4 regions of the Quadrisphaera setariae genome follow, and region 1 is predicted to be linked to each of the others. Evidence: riboswitches for the same ligand, from Rfam matches in the RefSeq annotation. Region 1 holds a riboswitch; each other region holds the start of a gene.
What was found. A riboswitch is a leader RNA that binds a small molecule or an ion and turns the genes downstream of it on or off. The one in region 1 is predicted to bind S-adenosylmethionine.
Positions count from the first base shown of each region.

Region 1 (4,257 bases):
GGGGTGCCAGGGGCTCCCCCGGCCCGCTCGGACGTGGGACGTCGCAGGTCAGGCGGCGACGCGGACCTTGTTCGTCCAGCGGTTGACCACCTCGGTGCCGGCGCGCTGCAGCAGCTGCGTCACCGGGCAGCGGCGGCTGACCTCGGCGACGAAGGCCTCGAAGGCGGCGTCGTCGAGGTCGGTCTCCAGCTCCACGGTGAGCGTCACCTTCGAGAAGGAGGGGTTGCCCTCGGCGCCGAAGACGAGCACGGAGTTGTCGAGCTCGGCGTCGACCCGGCCGTGGAACTCGCCCAGCTCGACGCCCTGGCCCAGCGCCACGATCTTCGAGGTCACCTGGTTGCAGGAGACGTAGCCGGCGAGCACGAGGTCGAGCGGGCTGGGGGCGCTGTCGGTGCCCCCGAACGCGGGGTGGCCCTCGGCGCGGACCACGTGCGGCCCGCCGGTGATGGCGACCTCCTGCAGGACGCCCTCCCCCTCACCGTGGAGCTCGAAGGTCAGGACGGAACCCTTCGGGTGCAGCGGCATGGTGCGGTCTCCTCGTTCTCTGTCGGGTGTTCCAGCAGTGGACAGATGGCTCGACGGCCGCTCAGGCGGCGGTGCGGTGCTGCGCGGCGAGGTCCTGGTCGGCCGGGCGCTGGTCTGAGAGGCGCTCGCGCAGGTCGGTGCCGCGGTAGGCCCGGCGGAAGGCGCCGCGGCGCTGCAGCTCGGGCACCAGGCCGCGCGTGATGCCCCGCAGGTCGCGGGCGGGGTCGGCGGGGTGCAGCCGCAGGCCGGCCAGCCCGGCGCCGTGGAGGTCGAGGGCCAGGTCGGCCAGCTGCGCGGGGGTCCCGGCGAACACCTGCGCGCCGTCGGGTGCGGTGCTCGGGGCGGCCTGGTGGGCGGCGTGCGCTGCGCGCTCGAGCGCGTGCTCCTCGTGGTGGTCGAGGACGACGACGACGTCGGCGAGCAGGTGCCGCGGCGCCTGCTCGGCGCTGCGCGCTGCCGCGGCGAGGCGCTGGGCGGCGGCGACGTCACGCGGGGTGACGAAGGCCAGGTCAGCACGGCCGGGGAGCGTGTGCCTGCCACGGCCGGGCCGGCCGGGCAGCGCGACCAGCGGCCCGGCGCCCGGGTGGGTGGCCGCGGAGCGGCGGCGGACGGCGGTGACCCAGCCCTGCTCGTCGGCGGGCACGGGCACCTGCAGGTGCACCCCGGCGCGGCCGCCGCTGGCGCGGTCGAGGGCGTCGAGGGCGCGGGCGATCTGACCGGGGTCGGTGCGCCCGACGTTCACGGTGGGCACGAGGCCGATGGACCGCGTCGTAGCGGCCAGGCGGGTGGCCGCGCGGACGGCGTCGAGGCCGTCGGCGTCCTGCGCCGCGGCGTCTGCAGCGGTCACGGTGCTCGGGGGCACGTCGAGGGTGACGAGGTCGAGCAGGCCGACCTCCGCCTCGCGCACGAGGTGCGCCCAGGTGGCCGGGGAGCTGGGGCGGTCGCCGCCGAGGGCGAGCGCCAGGTGCAGGGAGGACATCGCGACACCTCGTCTTCTGCCCCGAGGAGGGGCCTCGCGCTTACCGGAGACCGCGTGGTGCGGGTCCGGTCGGGTCGTCACCTGGGGCACCCCGCCGCAGAGCGAGGGTTGCCGGTCAGCTAGCCAGGGCTTGTCGCTGACGCTCATGACCTGTGGAACACGTGGAGCTGGTGGTTCAGGTGGTGCGGGGCCAAGCCTGACGGCTCACGGCAGATGCGTCAACAGGCCGACCGCTGGCAGTTCGGCGGTGCCACCTCCGCTCTCCACGCTGGCGGAGTCGAGGGCCAGGACCGGATCCGTCGTGACCCTCGACTCCGCCGCGGCGAGGACCGGCCCTGCCGCCGTGACGCCCGTCGTCGTCCTGACGGTGCGGGTCAGCAGGAGACGACGCCGCGAACGCGGTGCCCGGTGGCGATCGACTCCCCCGAGATCGCTCGCGCCCTCGGCGACAGCAGGAACGTCACCAGGTCGGCGATCTCGTCGGGGCTCGACTCCCCGCCCCGTCCCGGCTGCACCTCCGCGGCCGGCGTCGGGGTGACGGTTCCGGGGCTCACCGTGTTGACCGTGACTCCGCTGCCGGCCACTGCGTCAGCGAGGTTCTTGGCGATCACGACCAGCGCCGCGTTGCGCACCGCGCCGGTGGTGTTACCGGTGAGGAAGGCGTTCTGGCCGCTGATGCCGACCACCCGCCCGTAGCCGGCCCCCTCCATCGCCGGCAGGACGGCGTTGACGAGCCGCAGGAAGACGACGGCCTTCGCGTCGAACGCCTCCAGCACCTGGGCCGGGTCGTCGTTGCGGGAGGCGTCGAGCGTGCGCGCGCTGGGCGCCGCGGCCACCACGAGGCCGTCGAGGCGTCCGTGGTGGGCGAGCACCGCGTCGACGGCGGCGGCCGCGGAGGCGTCGTCGCGGGCGTCGAGCCGCAGGCTCGTTCCGTGCTCGTCAGGGGTCGTCGAGCGGGAGGCGACCACGGCGGTCGCCCCCTCCTCGCGCAGCCGCTGCACCACGGCGCTCCCGACGAGCCCGGTGCCCCCGACCACGAGCACCACGCGTCCGCTCAGTCCCAGGTCCATGCGTCGAGGCTAGGTGCGGTGCGTCCTGTCTGCCCTGTGCGTCCTCCGCAGCCTTGATCCTCCGCAGCCACAGGGCTACGTTGGGTGATCTCCAGCACCGTCCGCCCCAGGCGGACGGCTCCGGAGCTTCCCGCACCTCGGTCTCGCGCGCCCGCGGTCTTCGACGCGCCCTCCTCGATGGGTCGTCCATGAGCTGCTCAGCTGCCGGCGCGTCCGGTAACCGCCCCCTGCGGACCGGTGGCCTGCGCGTCGCCGTGGAAGACCACTCCCGTGCCGGATCGGCGCTGCCGCTGCGCGTCATGACGCTGGTCGGCGACCTCGACATCGCCTCGATCCACCGCCTGCGCTCGGCCACCGACCTCGCGCTGCCCGCCGACGGCACCGGCGGCGCCTCGGACGTGGTGGTCGACCTCGCCTCGGTGGAGTTCATCGACTCCGCTGGGCTCGGCGCGCTGCTCAACACCCTGCGCCGGACGCTGGCGCTGGGCGGGCGCCTCGCCCTGGTCGGCGCGAGCGAGCAGGCCGTCCGGCTGCTGACCATCACCGGCGTCAACCGCGTCGTCTCCCTGCACGCGACGCTCGCCGAGGCCCTCGTCCACGGGCCGGGCGTCGGCCAGGCAGCCGCTGCCAGGGCGGCGCTCGCCTGACGGTGCCGGCAGCCCATCGCCAGGGCAGCGCCAGGATCCGGTTCGAGCAGGGGGTGACCGGGGCGCTGGCCATCGCCGAGGACGTCGCCGCGGTCGTCGTCGTCGACGTCCTGTCCTTCACGACGGCGGTCAGCGTGGTGCTGGACGGCGGCGGCCGGGTGTGGCCCTGCCCGTGGGACGACGACGAGCGCGCCACCGCGCTGGCGCTCCAGCACGACGCGGTGCTCGCCGTCGGGCGCTCTCGCGCGCGGGCTGCGGGAGGGGTGAGCCTGTCGCCGGTGTCGCTGCGCGCTGCATCGCCGCAGCGGCTGGTGCTGCCCTCCCCGAACGGCTCGCGCCTGTGCGCGGAGCTGGCCGGTCGAGCACCGGTGGTGGTGGCGGCGTGCCTGCGGAACGCCGCAGCGGTGGCGCGCTGGCTGACCGACCTGGCGGGCGGAGTCGACAGCGCGAGCGTGGCGGTGGTCGCCGCCGGGGAGCGCTGGCCCGACGGGAGCCTGCGGCCGGCGGTCGAGGACGTGTGGGGCGCTGGCGCCGTGGTCGACCGGCTGGTGGCGCTGGGGTGGACCGGGCTGTCGCAGGAGGCCCGCGCCGCACGCGCTGCCTCCTCAGCGACTCAGGACGACGTCGGGAGCGCCCTCCTCGAGTGCTCCAGCGGCGCCGAGCTGGTGGCCGCCGGGCACCGGGGCGACGTGCTCGTGGCCGCCGAGCCCGACACCAGCGACCGCGTGCCGGTGCTGCGCGACGGGTGCCTCAGCGCAGGCTGACCAGGGCCTGCTGGTAGCGCCGGCGGTAGACGCGCTGGGCGACCAGCAGCGCAGGGAACACGAGGCGCCACGGACCGCCCGGCGCCGGGCGGGTCAGGGAGCGCAGGGTCAGGTGCACCCGGCCCTCGGGGTCTCGGTGGACGACGAACGCCTCCTCACCGCTGACGGGATGGCCGCGCAGCGTGCCGTAGGCGAAGCCGCGGCGGTCGTCGGTGTCGACGACGGCGACCACGCGCACCGGCTCGCGCACGGTGACCGTGGCGGCGCGAGCT
Region 1 is NZ_VKAC01000004.1:26,566-30,822, reverse strand. Features, by position in the region: gene FMM08_RS07375 (OsmC family protein) at 49-525, opposite strand; gene FMM08_RS07370 (LLM class oxidoreductase) at 587-1,504, opposite strand; SAM riboswitch class IV at 1,536-1,655, opposite strand; gene FMM08_RS07365 (SDR family NAD(P)-dependent oxidoreductase) at 1,879-2,574, opposite strand; gene FMM08_RS07360 (STAS domain-containing protein) at 2,763-3,221, shown strand; gene FMM08_RS07355 (2-phosphosulfolactate phosphatase) at 3,275-3,985, shown strand; gene FMM08_RS07350 (DUF1990 domain-containing protein) at 3,972-4,257, opposite strand, start outside.

Region 2 (4,257 bases), on a different contig from region 1:
GTTCAAATCCTGCCCCCGCTACTCCTGACGAAGGCCGCCGATCCTCTGGATCGGCGGCCTTCGTGCTGTTCGGGCTCCCTCACCTGCGGAACCCGGTACCGGTCCGTCCCGGGAGGTCCCGTGTCCGGTGAGCACCCCTGGCGCTGGCGGCTGGCCGCAGCGGCGTTCGCGTTCTGGGCCACGATGCTCGGCACCACGCTGCCGACCCCGCTCTACGGCCTCTACACGCAGCGCCTCGGGCTGTCCGCCCTGCTGCAGACCACCGTCTTCGCCGCCTACGCCCTCGGCGTGGTCGCCGCGCTCGTCGCCGCCGGGCAGGCCAGCGACAGGTTCGGCCGGCGCCCGGTGCTGGCCGTCGGCCTGGGCTTCGCCGCGGCGTCCGCCGTCGTCTTCCTCCTGCCGCCGACGGTGCCGGGGCTGCTGCTCGGGCGGGTGCTGTCGGGGGTGTCCGCGGGCCTGTTCACCGGTGCCGCGACCGCGCTCGTCTCCGAGCTGGCACCCCCTCGCTCGGCCCGCGCCGCCTCCCTCGTGGCCACCGCCGCCAACATCGGCGGGCTCGGCTCCGGGCCGCTGCTCGCCGGCGCCGTGGCCCAGCTCGACTGGGCCCCGCTGGTGGTGCCCTACGCGGTGCACCTCGCGCTGCTGGCGCTGGCCGGGGCCGCGCTCGTCGTCGTCCCCGAGACCGTCAGCGGACCGGTGGGGGAGCGCCCCGCCTGGCGCCCGCTGCGACCGGCCGTGCCGAGCCGGGCGCGGGCGGCGTTCGTGCCGGCGGCCGTGAGCGGCTTCGCGGGGTTCGCCTGCCTCGGGCTGTACTCCGCGGCGGAGCCGCGCGTGCTGGGCCAGCTGCTGGACGTCAGCGCCCCGCTCGCCGCCGGAGCCGTGGCAGCGCTCATCTTCGCGGCCTCGGTGGGCGGCCAGGTCGCCACGGCGCGCCTGGCGCCCGCGAGCGTGCTCCCCGCCGGCTGCGCCGCCCTCCTGGCGGGCACCGCTCTGCTCGCGGCGAGCCTCGAGCTGGTCTCGCTGCCGCTGCTCCTGCTCGCCACCGCGGTGCTCGGTGCGGCGCAGGGCGCGTGCTTCCGCGCCGGGGTGGCCGAGGTGGGTGCGGCGGCACCGCCGCAGCGCCGGGCGGAGGTGGTCTCCACGCTGTTCGTCGTCTTCTACGTCGCCATCTCCGTGCCCGTGGTGGGGGTCGGGGCCCTGGCCGACTCCGCGGGGCTGCGCGTCGCCGTGCTCGCCCTGGCAGGGCTCGCGGGCGGGCTCGCGGCGGCCGCCCTCGTCCTGCTGCTCGTGCGCCGCCGCCGGACCGCGGTGACGCAGGGGTAGGGGACGCGCGGCCGCAGGGAGGGCGGAAGGGGCTTGACCCGCCCCGCCGGGTGTCCCTACGGTGATCGACGTCGGTCATGAGTGGCAGCGGCAAGCCCTGGCTCGCTGTCCAGCAACCCCCCTCCGCGGCGGGGTGCTCCAGGTGAAGACCGGGCAGGACGCAGCCGCGATCCTGTCAGCGCGAGGTCCCCCAGAGGGACGAGACAGGAGCTCCCCATGAGCCTTCCTCCCCGCACGTCCGAGGTCCTCACCCGCAGGCTCGTCGTCGACCTGGGCCGGACGTCGTCCACGCGCTGTCGCGCCTGACGACGCCACCGAGCCCTCCCCCCGACGACCACCCTCCCGGCGCCCCCGCGTGCGCCCCGACGACCTCCGGAGCACCCGATGACCCTCCTCGACGACGCCCTGTCCAGCACGTCCTCCCGCACGGCGCCCACCTCGACCGCGTCGACCGCGTCGACCGCCGGCACGGGCCCGGTCCGCAGCGGCCGGCCCGCGGTCGGCCACCTCATCGCCGGCGCCGAGCACTGGCGCACGTCACCCCGCCCCTCCGACGCCGCGGGCTGGCTCCTGCGCGCCGAGGACGTCGCCGCGCAGCTGCGCCGCGGCGCCGTCGAGCGCGACCGCGCCGGCGGGCACCCCCGCGAGGAGGTCGACCTGCTCAAGGCCTCCGGCCTGGTCACCCTCCTCGGCCCGGCCGAGCACGGCGGAGCCGCCCAGAGCTGGGAGACCGCCCTGCGCGTGGTGCGGACCGTGGCCCGCGGCGACGGCTCGATCGGGCAGCTCCTCGGCTACCACTACCTGTGGGCGTGGGCGGCGAGGCTGGTCGGCACCGAGGAGCAGATCACCGCGGTCGAGCAGCTGTACACGGCAGGGGAGCTGCTCTTCGGCGGAGCCGTCAACCCCCGCGACGGCGACCTCGTCATCACCGAGGACGGCGACGAGCTCGTCTTCCACGGCCGCAAGTCGTTCTCCACCGGTGGCGTGGTCTCCGACCTCACCGTGCTCGAGGGCGTCGTCGACGGCACGGACACCCACGTCTTCGCGATCGTGCCGACCGACCAGCCCGGCATCGTCTTCAACGACGACTGGGACAACCTCGGGCAGCGGCTCACCGAGAGCGGCTCGGTGCGGGTCGACGGGGTCCGCGTGCCCTGGGCGGCCGCGGCCGGGTTCGTCGACGGGGTGTTCCAGCCGCTGACGTACAACACGCTCAACGTGCCGACCATCCAGGTCGTCTTCGCCAACTTCTACCTGGGCATCGCCCAGGGTGCCCTGCAGCGGGCCGCGGAGTACACCCGCACCACCACCCGCGCCTGGCCGTACGGCGGTGACGACAAGGAGTCCGCCACGCAGGAGTGGTACGTGCTGGAGGGCTACGGCGAGCTCGCCACGAAGCTGTGGGCCGACGAGGCCCTGCTCGACGCCGTGGGCGCCGAGGCGAGCGCGGTGCTCCACGCACCGCGCGAGGGGCTCACCGAGCGTCGCCGCGGTGAGCTGGCGGTCCGCATCGCGGCCGCCAAGGTCCGCACCGTCGACGACGGCCTGGAGGTGGCCACCAAGGTGTTCGAGCTGACCGGAGCCCGGGCCAGCGCCAACGCCGTCGGGCTGGACGTGCACTGGCGCAACCTGCGCACCCACAGCCTCCACGACCCGCTGCCGTACAAGAAGCGGGAGGTGGGGGGCTTCGTGCTGCTCGACGAGGTGCCCGAGCCGACCTGGTACACGTGACCTGCTGACCGCGCTCGTCGTCGTCCTGGGCCGTCCCCGGGGGACTCAGGACGACGACGAGCGTCAGCGCCGCTGCAGCAGCCCCAGCACCTCGTCGTGCAGCAGCCCGTTGGTGGCCACCGCGTTGCCGCCGTGCGGACCGTCCTCACCGGCCAGCGACGTGAACCGGCCGCCCGCCTCGGTCACCACCGGGACGAGCGCGGCCATGTCGTACAGCTCCAGCTCGGGCTCGCAGGCGATGTCCGCGGCGCCCTCGGCCACCAGGACGTAGCTCCAGAAGTCGCCGTAGCCGCGGGTGCGCCACACCTTCTTGGTGAGGTCCAGGAAGCCCTCCAGCCGGCCCGCCTCCTCCCACTCCCAGATCTCGGAGTGCGACAGGCTCGCGTCCGACAGGGCGGCGACCCTGGACACCTGCAGCCGCTTCGCCGAGCTCAGCCGCGGCCCGGTGTACGCGCCGGTGCCCTGCGCCGCCCACCAGCGCCGGTTCAGCGCCGGGGCGGACACCACGCCGAGCACGGGCACACCGTCGTCGAGGAGGGCGATGAGCGTGGCCCACACGGGTACTCCGCGCACGAAGTTCTTGGTGCCGTCGATCGGGTCGACCACCCACTGGCGCCCCGAGGAGCCCTTCGAGACCCCGCTCTCCTCGCCCACGAAGCCGTCGCGGCTGCGGGTGCGGCTCAGCTGCGACCTGACGATCTCCTCCGCCGCCCTGTCGGCGTCGGTGACGGGGGTCAGGTCGGGCTTCGTGTCGACCACGAGGTCGCGGGCCTTGAAGCGGGTGGTGGTGAGGTTGTCCACGGCGTCGGCGATGACGTGCGCGAGCCTCAGGTCGTCGTCATAACCGGGCACACCTCGCACCGTATCGGTCGCTCCTACCCTGGGTGACGTGGTCCCCGCACCTCACGGCAGCTCGAGCGGCAGCACCGACGGCGCCATCGGCGAACCGCTGCAGCAGGCCCTGGCCGCTCGGGAGAAGGTGCTGCGCGCCTTCCTGGACGCCGACGGGCGCCTGACCTCCATCCCCGTCAAGCGCGCGAAGCGCCTCGTGGTGCTCGACCTCATCGCCAGGGTCTTCGAGCCGGGGGAGCGCTACCCCGAGCTGGAGGTCAACGCGCTCCTGCGGGCCTTCCACGACGACGTCGCCGCACTGCGCCGCTACCTCGTCGACGAGGGCTTCCTCGACAGGGCCGACGGCGTCTA
Region 2 is NZ_VKAC01000001.1:607,558-611,814, forward strand. Features, by position in the region: tRNA gene FMM08_RS02680 (tRNA-Met) at 1-21, shown strand, start outside; gene FMM08_RS02685 (MFS transporter) at 121-1,323, shown strand; SAM riboswitch class IV at 1,397-1,510, shown strand; gene FMM08_RS02690 (acyl-CoA dehydrogenase family protein) at 1,708-3,054, shown strand; gene hisN (histidinol-phosphatase) at 3,118-3,906, opposite strand; gene FMM08_RS02700 (DUF2087 domain-containing protein) at 3,944-4,257, shown strand, end outside.
Region 2: another riboswitch for S-adenosylmethionine. It lies ahead of FMM08_RS02690 (acyl-CoA dehydrogenase family protein); the one in region 1 lies ahead of FMM08_RS07370 (LLM class oxidoreductase).

Region 3 (4,257 bases), on a different contig from region 1:
CCCGACCACCACGCGGGCCAGGGCCAGGGCCCGCAGGTCGCCCGGGTCGCGGCCGAGCGCCGCGGCGCGGCCGCGGACGTCGTCGAGGCCGCCGCGGATCTTCACGGGGTCGGCCACCGGCAGCAGCAGCACCTCGCCGTGGCGGGCGCCGAACTCCCGGCCGCGCGGCGACCAGCCGGCCTGGAAGAGCACCGGGGTGCGCTGGGGGGACGGTGAGGTGAGGGCAGGGCCGTGCACGCGGAAGTGCTCGCCGTCGTGGTGGACCGCTCGCACGGAGCCCGGCCGGGCCCAGGTGGCGCCGGCCTTGTCGGCGACCACGGCGTCGTCGTCCCAGGAGGTCTCCCACAGCTGGTGGGTGACGTGGAGGAACTCGTCGGCGCGGCCGTACCGGTCGGCGTGGGCGAGCTGGGCCTCCAGGCCGAAGCTGCGGGCGGCGCTCTCCAGGTAGCTGGTGACGACGTTCCAGCCGATGCGGCCACCGGTGAGGTGGTCGAGCGTGGCGAAGCGCCGGGCCAGGGAGAACGGGTGCTCGTAGGTGGTGGAGGCGGTCACCACGAAGGCGAGGTCGCGCGCCACCTCGGCGAGCGCGGGCACGTAGGCGAAGGGGTCGTTGGCGGGGGCCTCGACGGCCTCGCCGATGGCGGCGTCCAGCGACCCCTCGTAGACGTCGTAGAGGCCGAGCACGTCGGCGAGGAACAGCGCGTGCAGACCGGCCTGCTGGGCGGTGGTGGCGACGTGGCGCCACCTGTCGAGGCTGTTGACGCCGACGCGGTCGTCGGTGGGGTGCGTCCACAGGCCGGGGGCGCCCCCGCAGCCGACGCTGGCCTGCTCGTAGAGGGCGACGACCAGGGGGCGGGGAGCGCTCATGCGGAGGTCCTCTCGGAGGCGCGGGCGCCGCGCCGCAGCCGGTGCACCAGGTAGCAGGCGGCGGTGAAGACCACGCCGATGACGGTGGCGAGGCGCTGGGAGCCGTCGAACAGCGACGCCACCACCGACACGGCGCACGCCACCAGCACGAACAGGGGGGCGAAGGGGAACCACCGCGAGCGGTACGGCAGCGAGGCCGGGTCGGTGCCGGCGGCCTGCAGGCGGCGGCGCTGCACGAGGTGGGCCAGCGCGATGACGGCCCACACCGCGACCACGGCGAACCCGGCGATCGACACGAGCACCACGTAGACGGTGCCGGGGGCGACGTACGAGCTGACCAGCGACACCAGGCCGCCGGCGAGGCTCACCACCACGGCGAGCACGGGGATGTTCCGCCGGTCGGTGCGGGCGAACGCGGCCGGCAGGTCTCCGGTGAGCGCCAGGGAGCGCAGGAGGCGGGAGCAGGCGTACAGCCCCGACACCCCGGCGGACATGAGCGCGGTGATGATGACGACGGCGATGACGTCGGCCGCGTACGGGATGCCGGAGGCCGCGAAGACGGTGACGAACGGGCTGGTCTCCACGGACTCGTCGGCGCTGCCGAGCTGGTCGTAGGGCACCAGCGCGGCCATGACGACGATCGCTCCGACGAAGAAGACCACCAGCCGGACCATCGTGGTGCGGACGGCCTTGGGGACCACGCGCGCGGGGTCGTCGGTCTCGCCCGCGGCGATGGCGATGAGCTCGGTGCCGGAGAAGGCGTAGAACACCGCCAGGACGGCGACCAGCACTCCCCCGACACCGGCCGGCAGCAGCCCGTCGGGCGTGACGAAGTTCGACAGCAGCGGCGCGGGCGCGTCCGAGGCGCTGACCCCGACGATCGCGAGCGCACCCACCACGACGAAGACGACGACGGCGGTGACCTTCACGCCCGCGAGCAGGCTCTCGGTGTCTCCGTACAGGCGCACCGGCGCGAGGTTGACCGCCAGGAGCAGCGCCGCGAACACCGCGCACCACACCCAGACCGGCACCCCGGGGAACCACCGCTGCATGAGCAGGCCGGATGCGGTGAGCTCGGAGCCGATGGCGGCCACCCAGCACAGCCAGTACAGCCACGCCGTCGTGAAGCCCGTGCCGGCCCCGAGGATGCGGTGGGCGTACACGTGGAACCCGCCCGACTCCGGCATCTGCACGGCCAGCTCGCCGAGGCAGGTCATGAGCTGCCACGCCACCAGGGCGCCGACCACGTAGGCGATGACGGCGCCCAGGGGCCCGGCCTGGTAGATCGTGTAGCCGGACGAGATGAACAGGCCCGACCCGATGACGCCGCCGAGGGCGATCATCACCAGGTGGCGGGTCGTCAGGCCCCGGTGCAGCGCTGCCGCCTCCGGAGCTCCGTGGACGGGGGCGGGGGCGGGGGCGTGCGCCACGACGTCTCCTCGGGGGTCCGCTCTTGCCGCGCGCTCCGCGCGGCCGGGTCTTCACCTGGAGCACCCCACGCGGAGGAGGGTTGCTGGGCAGCCGGCCAGGGCCCGAGGCTGCCGCTCGTGACCGGGGCAGGACTGTAGGAGCACCCCTGCAGATCGTCAACGGCGGGTCTCGGCGGGGCGGGTTGACCGTCTCTTGACCCACCGGTAACTTCTCGGGCCAGGTCACGAGTGACAGCCTTGAAGCCCTGGCTGGCTGTCCAGCAACCCTCCTCCGCGGCGGGGTGCTCCAGGTGACGACCCGGCCGAGCACCCGCTCGGCAAGAGCGGTCCACGAGCACGACGCCGCCGCCCTCCTCGGGGGCGACCTGCGTCGACACCTGTTCCGCTCGCAGCTGGAGACGGCTGCCGGTGGACCCGACGTCACGGGCGCCGGCGCCCACGACGCCCGGAAGAGGTCCCCCGCGCCATGTCCCCCCTGAGCCCCGCCCACCCCCTCAGCCGCCGCCGCTTCGTCCTCGGCGTGGGTGGTCTGACCGTGGCCGCGCTCGCCCTGCCGGGATGCTCCAGCGGGTCTGGCAGCGCTCAGACGTCCGGCGCCGGGGCGACGTCCGGCGCTCCCGTGGAGGGCGGCTCCCTCGTCTTCGCCGACATCGAGCTGCAGACCGACTTCCAGACGCAGCGCGCCTTCAACTACACGCAGGCCAACGTGTACCGGAACATCGCCGACCGGCTCACCGCCTTCGACCCGGCCACCGGGAAGGTCGTGCCGTGGATCGCCTCGCAGTGGGCGGTCAGCCCCGACAACACCGAGTTCACCTTCACCATCAGGCCCGGGGTGACGTTCTCCGACGGGACCCCGCTGGACGCGGCGGCGGTCAAGGCCAACCTCGACCAGCTCGGCCTGGGCGACCCCGCGCGCAACATCATCAAGAACCGCGACTTCATCGGCTACGCCAGCTCCGAGGTGGTGGGCGCTGACCAGGTGCTGGTCAGGCTCTCGCAGCCCAACGCCGACTTCCTCAAGGCCACCGCCGCGGCCACCAGCAGCCTCGTGGCGCTGAAGACCCTCGCGCTCGACTACGCGGGCCAGGCGAAGATCGAGAACGTCGTCGGCTCCGGCCCCTTCGTCTTCGCCTCCCAGGTGCCCGACCAGGAGCTGCGCTTCAGCAAGCGCGCCGACTACGCCTGGCCGTCGTCGGTCTCCACCAACCAGGGTCCCGCCCACCTCGACGAGGTGGTCTTCCGCGCGATCCCCGAGGTGGGGCTGCGCGTGGGGGCCGTCAGCTCCCAGCAGGCCGACGTCGCCCGCGGGGTGCAGCCGACGGACGAGGCGCTCGCGAAGCAGTCGGGCATCGCCCTGGTGGTGGCCGAGGCGCCCGAGCTCACCGCGAACTGGGCGGCCTTCCGCGGTGGGGCGCCCGTGGTCAGCGACCAGGCCGTCCGCCGGGCGCTGCAGATCGGGTTCGACAGGGAGGCCCTCAAGAAGACCGTGCTCAGCGAGAGCTACCCGCTGTCCGGCTCGGTGCTGAACCGCTCGGCGCCCGGGTTCACCGACCTGTCCGACCAGATCGCCTACGACGCCGCCGGCGCGAAGAAGCTCCTCGACGACGCCGGCTGGGTGCCCGGCTCCGACGGCGTGCGCGTCAAGGACGGGCAGCGGCTCAGCGTCGCCGTGGCGGCCAGCTCCCGCAGCGTGGTCATCAAGCCGGCCTTCGAGTTCATCGAGTCGGAGTGGCGCAAGATCGGTGTGGAGCTGAAGAACAACGCCGGCGACAGCGCGATCTTCACCACCGCGCTGGGTGACAAGACCTACCCGATCGTCGGGTCGCGGCAGTTCTACCTGGGTGGCCTCGCCCCGCTGTTCAGCGCCGAGGGCAACACCAACACCTACGTCTCCGACGCCCAGCTCAACGAGCTGTTCGGCCAGGAGCGGGCCGCCACCGACGACGCCTCCCGCGAC
Region 3 is NZ_VKAC01000011.1:47,213-51,469, forward strand. Features, by position in the region: gene FMM08_RS17260 (NtaA/DmoA family FMN-dependent monooxygenase) at 1-867, opposite strand, end outside; gene FMM08_RS17265 (amino acid permease) at 864-2,297, opposite strand; SAM riboswitch class IV at 2,312-2,420, opposite strand; SAM riboswitch class IV at 2,518-2,627, shown strand; gene FMM08_RS17270 (ABC transporter substrate-binding protein) at 2,764-4,257, shown strand, end outside.
Region 3: another riboswitch for S-adenosylmethionine. It lies ahead of FMM08_RS17265 (amino acid permease); the one in region 1 lies ahead of FMM08_RS07370 (LLM class oxidoreductase).

Region 4 (4,257 bases), on a different contig from region 1:
TCGGTCTCCAGGTCGCTGGACCAGTGGCCCGCCACGGCGAGGAGGTCGGCGTCGGTGGGGTCGAGGGAGGCCGCGACCACCCGCTCGGCCTCCTCCTGGGAGGCCACCACCTCGGCCTTGACCCAGAAGAGCACGCGCACGTCGTCGGGACGGCGACCGGCGGCCCGCGCCGCCTCGTGCACGCGGGCGCGGTAGGCGCGGATGCTGGCGGCGTCGAGCGGGGCGTAGGCCAGCTGCACGTCGGAGTGGGCTCCGGAGAAGGCCAGGCCTCGCGGAGACCCTCCCGGGGAGACCACCAGGGGCTCCCCCGCCCGGCCGTCGTCGAAGGGAGCGGCGTTCAGCGGCCCGGTGACGTCGAAGTAGCGGCCCTCGTGGTGGCGGGCGCGGATGCGGCTGCCGTCGGCGTACCGCCCGTCGTCCGCGAGCGCGCCGTCCTCCCAGGAGCGCCAGAGGTCCTTGACCAGGCCGGTCCACTCGTCAGCGCGGTCGTAGGCGGCGTCGTGGTCGAGCGGTGGGGTCCCGCTGACGTGCCGGGCGCTGCCGGTGTCGGTCACCACGTTGAGGCCGAACCGCCCGCCGGAGAGGTGCTGCAGCGTGGCCGCCTGCCGCGCGGCGAGGTAGGGCGGGGTGATCCCGGCGTTGACGGTGGGCACCAGGCCGATGCGCGACGTCGCGGCGAACAGGTACGGGGCGAGGAGCAGCGGGTCGTGCTTGGGGCCGCCGTAGGCGCCGCGCACCCGCAGCTCGAGGGTCTCGGGGTTCCCCAGGGAGACGGCGTCCTCCATGACCACGAGGTCGACGCCGGCCCGCTCCAGCTCGCGGACGGCCTGCTGGTACACGTCGGGGCGGCGCCAGTCCCAGCCCCACGCCCAGTCGGGGCGCCCCCAGCCCTGGGGCCCGAAGCCGCGGGAGAAGAAGTAGCCGACGTGCTGCAGGCGGCTCACGCGGCACCTCCCTGCAGCTGGCCCTCGAGGCTGTCCGCGTGGGCGGTCACGAGCTCCGCGGCCACCAGGGCGCGGCGCAGGTCGGCCTGGAGGTCCTCGACGTCCTCGATGCCCACCGAGAGGCGGACCGTCCCGGGGTGGACGCCGGCGCGCTCGCGCTCGGCGTCGGTGCGGTGGGCGTGCGTGGTGGAGGCCGGGTGCACCACGAGGGAGCGGACGTCGCCGAGGTGCGTCATGTGGCTGAACAGCTGCAGCGCCTCGATGAAGCGGCGCGCTGCTGGCGCGCCGCCGCGCAGCGTCACCGCGACCACCGCGCCGGAGCCGCGGGGCAGGTAGCGGCGGGCGCGCAGGTGGGACGGGCTGGAGGCGAGGCTCGCGTGGTCCACGCGCAGCACCGCTGGCTGGCGCTCCAGCCAGGCCGCGAGCAGCGCCGCGCTGCGGCAGTGCTGCGCCATCCGCAGCGACAGCGTCTCCACGCCCTGCTGCACGAGGAAGGCGTTGAAGGGCGACAGCACCGGGCCGAAGCGCGCGGCGACGTGGTGGCGGGCGTGCTCGGCGTAGGCGCGCTCCCCGTGCAGGTCGAGCCAGCTGCGCCCGCCGAGCACGGCGCTCGGCTCGGCGAGCTGGGCGAACAGCGGCGAGCCGTCGTCGTCGTGAGCGCCCCAGTCGAACCCCCTCCCGACGACGACGACGCCGCCGAGCGCGGTCCCGTGCCCGGAGAGGAACTTGCTGGCCGAGTGCACCACCACGTCCGCGCCGTGCTCCAGCGGCCGCAGCAGGTAGGGGGTGGCCAGGGTGTTGTCCACCACGAGGGGCACCCCGTGGTCGTGCGCGACGGCCGCGACGGCCGCGGTGTCGAGCACCTCGTTGCGGGGGTTGGACAGCGACTCGGCGAAGAGCACGCGGGTGGTGGGGCGCAGGAGGCGGCGCCAGGCCTGCGGGTCGGCGTGGTCGGTGACGAAGTCCACCGAGATGCCGAACCTGGCGAAGTTCTCCGCGAGCAGGCCGCGCGAGCCCTCGTAGAGGTGGTCCGAGGCGAGCACGTGGTCCCCGTGCTGCAGCAGGCCCAGCAGCGCGGTGGTGATGGCCGCCTGCCCGGTGCCCACGACCAGCGCCTCGGCGCCGCCCTCCAGCGCCGCGAGGCGCCGCTCGAGGGCGGCGGTGGTGGGGTTGGCGATGCGGGAGTAGACGAAGCCGTCGTCCTCGCCGGAGAAGCGGGCGGCCGCGGTCGCGGAGTCCTCGAAGCGGAAGCCGGCGGAGACGTGGATCGGCGCCACGCGGTCGCCGTGACCGGCGGCCCCGGCGTCCGCGCCGGCGTGGACCTGCTGGGTGGTGAAGCCGTAGCCCGCGGTGCGGGCCTGGGGTGCGGGGAGCGCCGGCTGGGTGCGCGCGGAGCGCGGGGCCGGGTGGCGGACGGTCTGGACGGGGTGAGGGGTCGGGGCGGTCTGCACGGTCATCGGAGGTGCCTCTCGGGAGCGCCGCGGCGTGCGGCGCCGCAGTGACCGCGCGTCGACGACGACGCGCGGCAGCTGCGGGGGGGCGGTCGGGGGGTCAGCGCTGGGTCAGCGCTGACAGCCACCACCCGTGGTGAGGGCGAGGTCGATGTGCAGGCGTCGCACGAGGACAGGACGGACGGGCACAGGTCGGTCGAGCACGGAGGTCCTCCATCGGCCGTGGCGGGAGCACCTGGCGCAGCGGGCTGCGCTGGTTGCTGCGGCGTCGACGAGCCACGTCTCTCGGCCGCTCTGGATGGTCGAGATCGACGGTAGGGGCGCTCCACCCCCACCGTCAACCGTCCACCCCTGCCTCAGGCGGGCAGCGGCGCCTTGCTCCACTCGCTGGTGTAGGCGAGCCCGCTGCGCTTGAACATCTGGGTGACGGGGCAGCGGCGCTCGGTCTCGGCGTGGAAGGTCTCGAAGACGTCGTCGGCTGCGTCGGTCTCGACGGTCACCTTCACGGCGACCCTGTCGAAGTTGGCGTTGCCCTCGGCTCCGCCGGCGATGACGGAGGGGTCCAGGTCGCCCTGGATGTGGAACGACCACTTGCCCAGGGCGATGCCCAGGCTGGAGGCGACCAGGCTCCCGGTCACCTGGTTGCAGCTGGTCAGCGCCCCGAGGAGGTAGCTCAGGGGGCTCGGCGCCGCGTCGTCGCCCCCGAAGGAGGGGTAGGTGTCGGCGGTGAAGACGTGTTCGTGGTCGCCGGCGACCACGAGGCGCTGGGCCACCCCGCTGCCCTCGGCGTCGACGACGAAGGGGACGGTCTGCTTGATGGGCATGGTCCGGACACTACTTGTCGCGCACGACTGGTCGTCAAGGGCCGCCAGCGCCTCCACGGGCCGCTCCCAGGGCCGGGCCGTCACTCGACCTCCTCCAGGACGAGCCCGGGCACGGGGCGCACCCTCCGCGCGCCGCGCGCGTCGCGCCGGCCCGGGCGTCGGCGCAGGATGGCGGGGTGAGCACGCCCCTCCCCGCGCCCCTCCTGGACCTCCTCCGCAAGCCCTCCCCCTGCTTCGTGGCCACGCTCATGCCGGACGGCTCTCCGCAGCTGACGGAGACGTGGGTGACCACCGACGGCGAGAACGTGGTCATCAACGTGGTGGACGGGATGCAGAAGGCGCGCAACGTGGCGCGCGACCCGCGGGTGGCCGTCAACGTGGTGGACCCTGACGACCCGTTCCGCTTCTTCCAGGTGCGCGGCCGGGTGGTGAAGGCCACCACCGAGGGCGGGAGGGAGGGCATCGACGAGCTGTCGATGAAGTACCTGGGCCGGCCCTACCCGCAGTTCGACGGCGGGGGCGCGCGGCTGGTGCTGACCATCGCCGCCGACTCGGTGACCTCTCCCCGGAGCTGACCCCTCGCCAGCGCCGCCCCCTCGGCGCGACCATGGCGCGGTGAGCGCTGCGAAGACCACGTGCGTCGTCGTCGGCGGGGGCCCGGCGGGCGTCGTCCTGGGGCTCCTGCTCGCCCGCGCGGGTGTGGAGGTGACCGTGCTGGAGAAGCACGCCGACTTCCACCGGGACTTCCGCGGCGACACCGTGCACCCCAGCACGCTGCAGCTCCTCGACGACCTGGGCCTGTACGGGCGCTTCGCCGCGCTCCCGCACAGCGAGGTGCGCCGGGTGGAGCTCGTCGCGGGCAGCGGCGCGGTCGTGGCCGACTTCGAGCGCCTCGGCCGCCTGCTGCCGGGCCTGCGCCACCCCTTCATCGCGATGGTGCCCCAGTGGGACCTCCTGACGCTGCTGGCCGACGCGGCCCGCGAGGAGCCGTCGTTCACCCTGCGGACCGGCACGGAGGTGACGGGCCTGCTCACCGGG
Region 4 is NZ_VKAC01000016.1:12,261-16,517, reverse strand. Features, by position in the region: gene FMM08_RS20675 (LLM class flavin-dependent oxidoreductase) at 1-944, opposite strand, end outside; gene FMM08_RS20670 (O-acetylhomoserine aminocarboxypropyltransferase/cysteine synthase family protein) at 941-2,401, opposite strand; SAM riboswitch class I at 2,606-2,700, opposite strand; gene FMM08_RS20665 (OsmC family protein) at 2,752-3,219, opposite strand; gene FMM08_RS20660 (TIGR03618 family F420-dependent PPOX class oxidoreductase) at 3,396-3,794, shown strand; gene FMM08_RS20655 (FAD-dependent oxidoreductase) at 3,835-4,257, shown strand, end outside.
Region 4: another riboswitch for S-adenosylmethionine. It lies ahead of FMM08_RS20670 (O-acetylhomoserine aminocarboxypropyltransferase/cysteine synthase family protein); the one in region 1 lies ahead of FMM08_RS07370 (LLM class oxidoreductase).